DNA from 3 places in the Dorea acetigenes genome. Region 1 is predicted to be linked to each of the others. Evidence: a T-box and tRNA genes for the amino acid it is inferred to sense, from the RefSeq annotation. Region 1 holds a T-box; the other regions hold tRNA genes.

Region 1 (4,119 bases):
CCGTAAATATCCTTACATCGACTTCCGCCCGGAGCGTGAAATCGGTAACGAAGTCTTGTCGGTAGAAGGGTTAAGCAAAACCATTGATGGCGAGAAGGTTCTGGATAATATCAGCTTTACCCTGAACCACGACGACAAAGTTGCCTTCGTCGGAAGCAACGAGCTTGCCAAGACAACTCTCTTCCAGATTCTGACAGGTGAGATGGAACCGGACGAAGGAACTTACAAGTGGGGTGTTACTACTTCTCAGGCATATTTCCCATTGGACAGTGGTGATGAATTTGACAATGACTACACGATTGTAGAATGGCTGACTCAGTATTCTGAAATCAAAGATACCACCTACGTCCGCGGTTTTCTCGGCCGTATGCTCTTCTCCGGAGACGACGGCGTGAAGAAGGTCCGTGTACTTTCCGGAGGCGAGAAGGTCCGCTGCCTTTTATCCAAGATGATGATTTCCGGCGCAAATGTCCTTCTCCTGGATGAGCCGACCAATCACCTGGACATGGAATCCATTACTGCACTAAATAATGGGCTTATCAAATTCCGGGGCGTAATTTTATTCTCATCCCGAGACCACCAGATTGTCCAGACTACGGCAAACCGTATTATGGAGATTGTACCGGGCGGCAAACTAATTGATAAAATCACCACCTACGACGAATATCTGGAGAGCGATGAGATGGCAAGGAAGCGTCAGACCTACAGCGTACAAAAAGAAGAGGAAGACTAATAAATATAAGCACGGAAAACAGATTTTACTCTGTCATCCGTGCTTATATTTTCTTAACTCAAATACCTTTTACCATTCTATACTTCTGCTTTAATCCTCGTGATCAGCTCTTCGGCCTTCATGCCTCCAATATCGCCCTCGTCACGTTTTCTCACAGAAATCGTACCTTCTTCTACTTCCTTCTCTCCCACGATTACCATGTAAGGTACCTTTTCCATCTGCGCTTCACGAATCTTATAACCCAATTTTTCATTTCTTAAATCAATTTCGCTTCTTACGCCTGCCTCTATAAGCTCATCCTGTATTTTCTGTGCATAATCCGCAAATTTCTCAGATACCGCCATCACCTTTACCTGAACCGGTGCCAGCCATGTCGGGAATTTGCCTGCATAATGCTCAATCAGAATTCCGATGAACCGCTCAATGGAGCCAAATGCTACACGATGAATCATAATCGGCCGATGTTTCTCACCGTCTGCTCCCGTATACTCCAGGTCAAATCTCTGAGGCATCTGGAAATCAAGCTGAATCGTACCGCACTGCCACGTCCTTCCAATAGAATCCTCCAAATGGAAATCAATTTTCGGCCCATAAAATGCACCGTCGCCTTCATTTACAACATAAGCAAGGCCCAGTTCATCCAACGCGCCTCTCAAGCCTTCTGTTGCCATCTCCCAGTCTTCATCGCTTCCCATACTGTCTTCTGGTCTTGTAGAAAGCTCTACATGATATTTGAATCCGAACTTAGAATATACTTCATCAATCAATCTTGCAACACCTTTGATTTCGTCACGGATCTGATCCTCCGTCATAAAAATATGCGCATCATCCTGTGTAAAACAGCGCACACGCATCAAACCATGAAGCTGTCCTGATTTCTCATGGCGGTGTACCAGTCCCAGCTCTCCCACACGCATCGGAAGATCCTTGTAAGAGCGAGGTTCTACCTTATACACTAACATACCGCCCGGACAGTTCATTGGTTTTACCGCATAATCCTCGTCATCAATGACCGTCGTGTACATATTATCTTTATAATGATCCCAGTGTCCGGAGTTCTCCCACAGATGTCTGCTCAGGATAATCGGCGTAGAAATCTCAACATATCCCTCTCTCTGATGCAGCTTTCTCCAATAATCAATCAGCAGATTTTTAAGAACCATTCCTTTCGGGAGGAAGAACGGGAATCCCGGCCCTTCGTCCATGATGGCAAATAATCCAAGTTCTTTTCCTAATTTTCTGTGGTCACGGAGTCTTGCCTCTTCCATGCGCTTCAGATATGCTTCCAATTCTGCCGCTTTCGGGAAAGAAGTACCATAAATTCTTGTCAGCATCTGCCTGTGCTCGTCCCCTCTCCAGTAAGCTCCTGCCACACTTTGAAGTTTGAACGCTTTTATAACACTTGTATTTGATACGTGGGGTCCTGCACAGAGATCCAGATATTCTCCCTGCTTATAAAAACTAAGCTCAGCATCCTCCGGTAAATCCTCAATCAGCTCTACCTTATATGGCTCATTCTTTTCTTTCATAAGATCGATTGCTTCCTGCCGGTTCATAGTAAAACGCTCCAGCGGCAGCGCTTCCTTCACAATTTTACGCATTTCCTTTTCTACTGCTTCCAAATGCTCTGTGGTAAATGGAAAACTAAATTCAAAATCATAGTAATATCCATCCTTAATTGCCGGCCCAATCGCACATTTTGTATCCGGATACAGACGTTTTACTGCCTGTGCCAGGATATGAGAGGTTGTGTGATGAAACGCCTCCTGTCCCAGTTCATCTGCAAATGTCAGGTCCTGTACAGAACCATCTTTCATGCTTACTTTCATGTTACTTTCTCCTTTCAACTTATACCCATTTTTCCAAAGCAAGGGGAGCATTTTATGATACAGGAACGTAAGAACTTCCTATACCATAAAAAACACCCTTAAACAGACGCCTCACGCCTGTCTAAGGGTGCAATTATCTGCACGGTTCCACCTTAACTTTTCACTTCGGATTCTCATAAATCCTATCCCTTAACGCTGGAATTACGGCAATGCTTACTGAAATCTGTTCAGCATCACAGCTCAGGAATGGTTTTCCCCTGTGTTCTGTTATAAAAGGCTTCCAGCTTCCGCCCTTCTCTCTGGATAACTCCCACAAGCTACTCTTTTCCGTCTTGGCTTTTCTCATGTTCTATACTGTTAATCAGCTATTTCTTATTATAACAATCTGTCCCAAAATGTCAACAAAAAACTGAAAAGCACCTATTCTGATATAAACTGAAAAGCACCTATTCTGACGGTGTGTTTTCTATTGCCTGTGTTATATCATCCCGAAAAGCGGCAAAAGCATCTTCATTTTCAACAAAATATTTGGGGCAGTTTTTCCCCGTTACATCGTAATGACGGATAACATCTTCCGACGTCAGGTCAAACTTCATACAAAGCCATGCACACAATTTTACCATAGACTGATAGGTAGCATCATTGAACCTTCCCGTCTCATCAGGATGGCAGCACTCGATAGACACCGTATCTATATTTCTGGAATTGGACGCATAGGCCACCTCCCAGGTCGGCACACATTGAACAATCTCTCCTTCAAGCCCTACTACAAAATTACTGCTTGCCTTCGTCTCATGGCTGTCCTTCAGCCCTTCAAAATAATTTCGGTTGTCCATAGCCGTCGACCCCGGATTTGCCGTATAATGGACAACAATCCCGGTAATCTTATTCGTCTCAGTGCCAGGTCTGGAATAAGGATTCACAGTCAACAGCTCCACATCAATATCCGGCTGAAACGCATTGATCGCCTCTCCGTTATTCTCCTTATATTCATCGCTTGCGAAAAGCGGCACTACAAACTTCACACCTACAAGAATAGCAAATACTGAAGCAAGTACAAAAACACCTGCTTTTTGGATCTTTCTCATTCCCTGCTGGCGCTGTCTGGCCGTCAATTTTCTTTTCTTCCTTCGTTTCTTTCCCATCTGCTTTATTGTATATTAGTAAAATTTAAATGTAGTTGTCGTATCGTATGCATCTCCTGCTTTTACAACAGGACTTTGAAACTGCGGCTTATTGACTGCATCCGGAAAATACTGTGTTTCAAAACAAACTCCGTGGCGCCAGTGATACCGGGCGCCGCCTTTTCCGGTTTCATCTTCGACATAATTGGCTGTGTAAAGCTGCATGCCCGGAAGATCTGTGTAAACCTCCATCCGGATCCCACTTTCCTCTGCAAGCATCTCCGCCGCCTTACGGAATCCTTCTCCATTCAATACATAGTTGCGGTCATAGCCACGGCCAAACTTCAGGTCAATATAATCCTCTTCTATATCTCTTCCCAGCGTCTTCATCAATCTGAAATCCATAGGCGTGCCTTCCACCGGAAGAATCACA
Region 2 (4,119 bases), 120 kb from region 1:
AGGGGTACCAAATACTGGAATATAATTTTCGCTGCCCGGCGGGTGAGATTGATATTATTGCCCGGGATGGAGAATATCTGGTATTTTGTGAAGTAAAGTACCGCAGAGATTCCCGAAAAGGGACACCGGCAGAGGCAGTTACCCGCGCTAAGCAGAAAACGATCTCTAAATGCGCCCTGTTCTATATGATGATGAAAGGGCATGACAATGTGCCTTGCAGATTTGATGTTGTGGAAATTAGCGGAACAAAGGGAAAAGAAAGTGTGAGAATCATAAAAAATGCATTTGATTACGCAGAATAGGAGGTTATATGAGTCTGGGATTACGATATAAAAATAATGACCTTGTCTTGGAAGAAAGAGAGGTAAACGGTGTGCCTTTTTTAAGTTATCCGCTGCTTGATGGAACCGGATGTGTGCTGCACGGCTTCTCCACAAGACTTGGGGGTGTCAGCGAAGGGCACTGTAAAACGATGAATATCAGTACGAAGAGAGGAGACAAGCCGGAAGCTGTGGAAGAAAACCGCAGAAGGATAGCTGCCGCAATTGGCGTAGAGCCGGACAGGATGGTTTATACACAGCAAACCCATACAACGAACGTGGTTGTAGTACATGCCGGGGACGAAGGCAGGACTTTTGAAGAAACAGATGGAATGATTACCAATGTTCCAGGTATCTGTCTGGTTACTTTCTATGCAGACTGTGTGCCCTTGTATTTCGTGGATCCGGTAAAAAAAGTAATTGGGTTAAGCCATTCCGGATGGCGGGGAACGGTTGGCAAGATGGCAAAAGTAACGGTGGAGCGTATGACCGAAGAATATGGAACGAGGCCGGAAGACATTGTTGCTGCTATTGGACCTTCCATTTGTCAGGACTGTTATGAAGTAAGTGAGGATGTTATTGCCCAGTTTCAGGAAAATTATGATAAGAAATATTGGGACAAGCTATATTATGCCAAAGGAAATGGCAAATATCAGCTAAATCTGTGGAAAGCAAATGAAATTAATTTTCTTGAGTCGGGAATTTTAAAAGAACATATAGCGGTAACCAATGTGTGCACATGCTGTAATCCGGATATATTATTTTCCCATAGAGTGCTTGGATGGGAGAGAGGAAATTTAAGCGCATTTCTTGCATTAAAAGAGAATAAAAGGAGTTAATCTTTATGGATACAACGGAAATTACGGAAGAAACAACAAAAGAGGTGAATGCTTTTTTACAGCAGCTCCAGAATCATTCGCCATCTCTTATCAATATGGGGATAAAAGTGGTAGTGTCCCTGGTAGTATTTTTTGTTGGGCGAATTCTCATTAATTGGTTTCGCAGGATTGTCAGAAAGGCTTTTGAGCGCTCTAAGATAGATGTAGGCGTGGCGCAATTTATTGATTCTTTATTAAAAATTGTTTTGTATGTGCTTTTGATTATTTCTATAGCTACGAATTTGGGAGTTGATACGGCGTCGGTTGCAGCGGTTATAGCATCTGCAGGTGTGGCAATTGGTCTTGCCCTGCAGGGAAGCTTGTCAAATTTTGCTGGTGGTGTGTTGATTTTATTGCTGAAACCTTTTGTTGTGGGCGATTATATTATTGAGGATACTTGTAAGAATGAGGGTACGGTAAAAGAAATACAGCTTTTTTATACAAAGCTTACTACAATTGACAACAGAACAATTGTTATTCCGAACGGCACGCTGGCGAATAACAGTTTGACAAATGTGACAGATAAGGATGAGCGGAGGCTGGATCTTAAAATAGGTATTTCCTACGAAGCGGATTTGAAAGAAGCTAAAAAAATTATTGCAAAGCTTTTGGAGAAGGAAGCAAGAATCAGGACAGACAAGGAAATTTTAATTTTTGTAGACGAATTGGCGGCAAGTGCAGTGGTGTTGGGAGTGCGTGCCTGGGTGAAGACAGAAGATTTTTGGGACGTAAAATGGAAATTTCTGGAAGATGTAAAGCAGGAAATGGATTCTGCGGGAATCGAAATTCCTTATCAGCAGGTGGCAGTCCATATGTGTCAGCCGACAGAAAAGTAAAAAAAGAAGTCCTTCAAGGACTTCTTTCTAAGCTGGAAATCGGACTTGAACCGACGACCCCTTCATTACGAGTGAAGTGCTCTACCAACTGAGCTATTCCAGCAAAGCAGTTACTTTGTAACAGCCACAAATACTATTATATATATTTTTCGGAAATTTGCAACAACTTTTTGAAAAAAATTGCAGCAATGTGATATGAGATAAAAATATGGGAGGAATAATATGCTGGTTACAAGACAGATGCTTTTTCCGCTTGCATTTTATAAAAAGGCAAAGTTTCATGGAAGCAGGGGAAAAATGAATTATCGGATTGAAAAAATAGAGGAGAATGAGGAAGAAAAATTCTTACTGACAGTCTGGGAGGGACCGGAATGTTATGATGTGACAAAATCAGAAAAAAAGGTTTCAAAATATCCGTTTAGTGATGCGGGGATGGAAGAAATCGTAAAATATCTGAATGAGATATAACATTTAAAATGACAGGGCAGAACACTTGCATGTCCTGCCCCGAATGGATGAATCGACAGTTAATCGTAAATAGATTCTTCTTCCCAGGAGATGATTTCCCCTGTTGAAGCGTCAATTTCAAATTCGTATTCCCGGTCTCCATGATAAATAGAACCTTCATAAATCTGGCGCCCGTCATCCCAGTCTGCATGTATGCGGATATTTTGTTCCGTTGCACCGTTTACTTTCGCGAGTGCAGTTTTTTTTGCTTCCTCTTCACTGACTGCTGCGGAACTGTTCTGAGAGTTGTTTTCGGCCTGTGTGTTTTCCGTATAAAAATCGTTTTCAATTTCCATGTCTTTACTTACAATTTCTCCGGTGGAAGCAAGAATGCTATAGTCATATTCCTGGCTGCCGGCGTAAAATTCCACTTCATATTCCAGAATGCCATCGTCTTTTTCTAATTTTACACGGATATGGCTGACGTCGTTTTCAGACACACCCGCATCTTCCAGAGCAATTGTTTTGGCTTCTTCCTCGCTTAAGGCAGCGTCCGACGATATGTTTTCGGTAGTGGTACCGTCAGAACTTTTTGTCTGTGAAGCAGTATTTTGCTGAGGCTGAATGCCGCTGTTTCCTTTATTTGCGTTACAGCCGGCTGTTATAACGGATATTCCAAGTATGCTGATAAAAAGTAAAATTTTTTTATTCATAGAATCTGTCCTCCTTTTGTTTTCTTGAGCTTAGTATATATTACAAATATTAAAGAAACATTAAATATCCATTTTTTTTGGAAATTTTATTGTAAATATGGTTCCCCGATTTACTTGGCTGTCTACGGAAATAGAACCATTATGGATGCCTACCATCCATTTTACCATGGACAGCCCCAGACCGGAGCTTCCGGAATCTTTTTTCTCTCTGGAAGGATTTACCTGGTAAAAGCGTTCCCATATTTTATCCAGTTTATCCTTTTCCATGCCAATTCCATTATCCTGTATTACTATTTGTATTTCCTGATTCTGTTCTTTCAGTGACACATGGATCCATCCGTTTTCCCGTCCATATATGACCGCATTTTGCAGTAAATTCACGAAAATACGCATTAGCATGGTTTCATCAGCCAGCATTTTGATGTGTGGTTCTTCAATATCTGTGGAGATAGAGATTCCCTTTTCACCGGCAGATGTTTGCATTTCCAGAATGGTTATTTCCAGAAGTTCGCTGATATCCAGCATTTCCAGATTTGGTTTTATTTTTCCGCGGTCTGCCCGTGCCAGTGTCAGGAGCTGAGAGATAAGTGATGACATTCTCTTTGCCTGACGGAATATGACGGTAAGGCTTTCGCGTGCATCTTCCAGGGTAGCTGCATTTTTCAATGCATATTCGCTTTGCGCAAGGATTACGGAAGTCGGCGTTCTTAATTCATGAGAGGCATCGGAAGTGAACTGCTTTTCCCGTTCAAAGGATTCTTCCAGACGATCTAACATATAATCAAAAGTCTCGCCTAATTGATAGATTTCATCTTTGCCATTCCCTAATTCGATACGTTTAGACAGGTCGCCGCCATGGGCGATTTCTTCTGCTGTCTTCCGGATTCGTTCGACCGGACGGAAAGCGCGTTTTGTTATATAATAT
Region 3 (4,119 bases), on a different contig from region 1:
AGGGAATACGCACGGAAATTGTTTGACTTGATTGTGAAGCTGACAGACGTCCTTGGCTTGATTGTAGATAAGAAAGAGGAAATGCTGGCGGAAGACATTGAAGCGCTGATTGCAGAGCGCCAGGAAGCAAGGAAAGCGAAGAATTTCGCAAGAGCTGATGAAATCCGCGATGAATTATTAGCAAAGGGGATTGTCCTTTTGGATACCCGTGAAGGAGTAAAATGGAAAAAAGCATAGAATGGCAGTTTGATTCTTATATGCAGGAAATATTCCAGATGCAGGAGGTGGATATAAAAACATATTCACCTCTTGCTTTGGCATATATCGGAGACTGCATTTTTGATTTGATTATTAAGAGTCTTGTGTTGAACCAGGGTAATAAACAGGTTCAGAAAATGCATAAGGAGACCAGCCGGATTGTTCAGGCGTCTGCGCAGTCTTTGATGATGCGTGAGATTCAGAAACATCTGACAGAAGAAGAGCATTTGGTATATAAAAGGGGAAGGAATACGAAGACGGTATCGCCTGCCAGAAACCAGTCGCTGACAGATTATAGAAGGGCTACGGGATTTGAGTCTCTGCTGGGGTATCTGTATTTGAAAAAAGAGTGGAAAAGAATGCTTGATTTGGTTAAAATAGGGTTAGACAGTCTGGAAACAGAGTGGGAGAAAGAATAAAGTGCCGTCATTGGGCAGAATGGAGTTGGACATGGAAGAGAAGCTTACAGAAGGAAAAAGTCTGGTGATAGAAGGACGTAATGCGGTTTTGGAGGCATTTCGCTCGGGGAAACCGGTTGACAAGCTGTTCGTGCTTGATGGATGCCAGGACGGACCGGTGCGTACCATTGTCAGAGAGGCAAAAAAACACGATACCATCATTCAGTTTGTAGAAAAAGAACGTCTTTCTCAGCTTTCTGAGACGGGGAAGCATCAGGGAGTGGTTGCTTTTGCGGCGGCTTATGAATATGCAGAGGTAGAAGATATGTTGGAGCTTGCGAGACAGAAAGGGGAAGATCCTTTTCTGATTTTGCTGGATAATATCGAAGATCCCCATAATCTGGGAGCTATTATCCGTACAGCTAATCTTGCCGGAGCGCATGGCGTGATTATTCCGAAACGCCGGGCAGTGGGACTTACGGCTACTGTGGCGAAGACGTCTGCGGGAGCACTGAATTATACACCGGTTGCCAAGGTAACGAACCTTGTGAAAACTATGGAGGAACTGAAGGAAAGGGGACTTTGGTTTGTCTGTGCAGATATGGGCGGAGAGTCTATGTACAGGTTGAATCTGAAAGGACCGATAGGACTTGTGATCGGCAGTGAGGGAGAAGGAGTAGGACGTCTTGTGAAGGAAACCTGCGATTTTGTGGCGGGGATACCCATGCGGGGAGATATTGATTCCCTGAATGCATCTGTTGCTGCCGGAGTACTGGCATATGAGATTGTGAGGCAGAGACTGGAGGGATAATGAAGAAGAAAGTGTCAGAGTATGAGACGATGACGGATGAACAATTAATCCGCCGTCTGCAGAACGGCGAAAAAGAGATTATGGATTACATTATGGATAAATATAAAAATCTTGTACGCAAAGAGGCAAAGGCGATGTATCTTCTGGGTGGCGAGAATGATGATTTGATTCAGGAGGGGATGATCGGGCTTTTTAAGGCGGTGCAGGACTATGATGTGAATCAGAAGGTGTCCTTTTACAGCTTTGCCAGACTTTGTATTACCCGGCAGATGTACAGTGCGGTGACGGCTTCTAAGAGACAGAAGCATATTCCGCTTAATTCATACGTGTCGCTATATGAGAAGACAGAAGACGGCGGGGATGCCAGGGTATTGGATACAATTGAAGCGGGAGTTGAGAGTAATCCCGAGTTCGTGCTGTTGGGCAAGGAGTCGGCGGAATGCCTGGAAAATGAACTGGAAGAACAACTTAGCAATCTGGAGCAGAGGGTTCTTTACCTGCATCTGATGGGAACAGATTATAAAACCATTGCCAGGCTTTTGGATAAGAGCCCGAAAACGGTAGATAATGCGCTGCAGCGGATTAAGGCGAAGGCCGAAAAAATTATTGGACAGGACGACGCCAGGCATTAAGAATAAAAGAAAAATCCTGTGGAAGAACAGTGTTTTAAAAACTGAATCCACAGGATTATCCTTTTTAAGCTGCCTAGCGGAATCGAACCGCCGACCTCCGCCTTACCAAGGCGACGCTCTACCGACTGAGCCAAGGCAGCATGCATAAATCATATGCAACGTGATTAATATACAATAAAAAGGGGTAGTTTGTCAATGGGATTTTGAAAATAATTCTGTTGTCGAATTTTTAGAAGTATGATAAGATTAGAAAATGATTAGAGAATGGTTTCAGGAGGATACTATGGGAGAGGAAGTTATTTCTAAAAATTTTATTGAACAAGAAATAGATAAAGATCTGGCAGAGGGGGTCTATGATACGGTATGTACCAGATTCCCGCCGGAACCCAACGGCTATCTGCATATCGGACATGCAAAGTCTATACTTTTAAATTCAGGACTTGCGGAGAAATACAATGGGACTTTTCATCTGCGGTTCGATGATACGAATCCGATGAAAGAGGATATGGAATTTGTAGAGTCGATTAAGAAGGACGTAGAATGGCTGGGGGCAGATTTTAAAGAGCATCTGTATTTTGCATCTGATTATTTTGATGTGATGTATGAATGTGCTGTTAAGTTGATTAAGAAAGGCAAGGCATATGTGTGTGATTTAAGTCCGGAACAGATCCGGGAATATAGAGGCACACTGAAGGAGCCGGGAAAGGACAGTCCTTACCGTGATCGTTCTGTCGAGGAGAATCTCCGCCTTTTTGAAGAGATGAAAGCGGGGAAATACCAGGATGGAGAGAAGGTGCTCCGCGCAAAGATTGATATGGCGTCGCCGAATATTAATATGCGTGATCCGATTATTTACCGTGTGGCTCATATGAGTCATCACAATACGGGAGATAAGTGGTGTATTTATCCGATGTATGATTTTGCTCATCCGATAGAAGACGCAGTGGAAAAGATTACTCACTCTATCTGTACACTGGAATTCGAGGATCACCGTCCGTTGTATGACTGGGTGGTTCGGGAATGTGAATTTGATCCGGCACCGAGACAGATTGAATTTGCGAAGATGTACCTGACCAATGTGGTAACCGGGAAGCGTTACATTAAGAAATTAGTACAGGAAGGAATTGTAGATGGATGGGACGACCCCAGGCTGGTATCTATTGCGGCGCTTAGAAGAAGAGGGTTTACGCCGGAATCTATCCGGATGTTTGTGGAACTCTGCGGAGTCTCTAAAGCACAGGGGTCTGTTGATTATGCCATGCTTGAATATTGTATCAGAGAAGATTTGAAGATGAAGCGGCCGAGGATGATGGCTGTCTTAGACCCGATCAAACTGGTGATTGATAATTATCCGGAGGGTGAAGTGGAATATCTGGATGTAGATAATAATCTGGAAAATGAAGCTCTTGGCAAGAGAAAGGTTCCGTTCTGCAGAGAGCTTTATATTGAGCGGGACGATTTTATGATTGATCCGCCGAAAAAATATTTCCGTCTGTTCCCGGGAAATGAGGTCCGCCTGATGCATGCATATTTTGTGAAATGTGTAAGTTACGAGACGGATGCGGATGGCAAGGTCACGGTTGTACACTGTACCTATGATCCGGAGACGAAGTGCGGAACAGGTTTTACCGGGCGTAAAGTAAAAGGAACCATTCATTGGGTACCGGCTCCGTTTGCGAAGACGGTAGAGGTTCGTCTGTATGAGAACCTGATTGATGAAGAAAAGGGTGTATATAATGAGGATGGTTCTATGAACCTGAATCCAAATTCGTTGGAAGTACGTAAGAACTGTGTTGTAGAGCCAAGCTTTGATGGCGCCGGGGCATATGATAGTTTTCAGTTTGTCCGGAATGGTTATTTCTGTATTGATGCGAAGGATTCCAGACCGGAAGCTTTGGTATTTAACAGGATTGTGTCTTTAAAGAGTTCTTTTAAACTTCCGAAGTAGTGATATGAATGAATTAACAATCAATCTGAAATCAGGCGGAAAAGCTCCGCTGTACGAACAGATTTATCTTTA

Evidence for each region. A T-box is a leader RNA that pairs with one kind of tRNA and senses whether it is charged. The one in region 1 lies ahead of thrS (threonine--tRNA ligase), so its partner is inferred to be a tRNA-Thr.
Region 2: it encodes a tRNA-Thr, which carries the amino acid that the T-box ahead of thrS (threonine--tRNA ligase) is inferred to sense. The anticodon was not compared.
Region 3: it encodes a tRNA-Thr, which carries the amino acid that the T-box ahead of thrS (threonine--tRNA ligase) is inferred to sense. The anticodon was not compared.

Annotation. Positions count from the first base shown of each region.
Region 1 is NZ_JAOQJU010000002.1:332,123-336,241, forward strand. Features, by position in the region: gene OCV99_RS04105 (ABC-F family ATP-binding cassette domain-containing protein) at 1-733, shown strand, start outside; gene thrS (threonine--tRNA ligase) at 811-2,562, opposite strand; T-box leader at 2,683-2,905, opposite strand; gene OCV99_RS04115 (peptidoglycan recognition protein family protein) at 3,009-3,677, opposite strand; gene OCV99_RS04120 (aldose epimerase family protein) at 3,723-4,119, opposite strand, start outside.
Region 2 is NZ_JAOQJU010000002.1:215,580-219,698, reverse strand. Features, by position in the region: gene OCV99_RS03440 (YraN family protein) at 1-302, shown strand, start outside; gene pgeF (peptidoglycan editing factor PgeF) at 311-1,159, shown strand; gene OCV99_RS03430 (mechanosensitive ion channel family protein) at 1,165-2,034, shown strand; tRNA gene OCV99_RS03425 (tRNA-Thr) at 2,065-2,137, opposite strand; gene OCV99_RS03420 (hypothetical protein) at 2,257-2,502, shown strand; gene OCV99_RS03415 (PepSY domain-containing protein) at 2,562-3,194, opposite strand; gene OCV99_RS03410 (sensor histidine kinase) at 3,255-4,119, opposite strand, start outside.
Region 3 is NZ_JAOQJU010000007.1:70,012-74,130, reverse strand. Features, by position in the region: gene cysS (cysteine--tRNA ligase) at 1-237, shown strand, start outside; gene OCV99_RS08080 (Mini-ribonuclease 3) at 222-677, shown strand; gene rlmB (23S rRNA (guanosine(2251)-2'-O)-methyltransferase RlmB) at 709-1,467, shown strand; gene sigH (RNA polymerase sporulation sigma factor SigH) at 1,479-2,099, shown strand; tRNA gene OCV99_RS08065 (tRNA-Thr) at 2,167-2,239, opposite strand; gene OCV99_RS08060 (glutamine--tRNA ligase/YqeY domain fusion protein) at 2,383-4,047, shown strand; gene pdxR (MocR-like pyridoxine biosynthesis transcription factor PdxR) at 4,052-4,119, shown strand, end outside.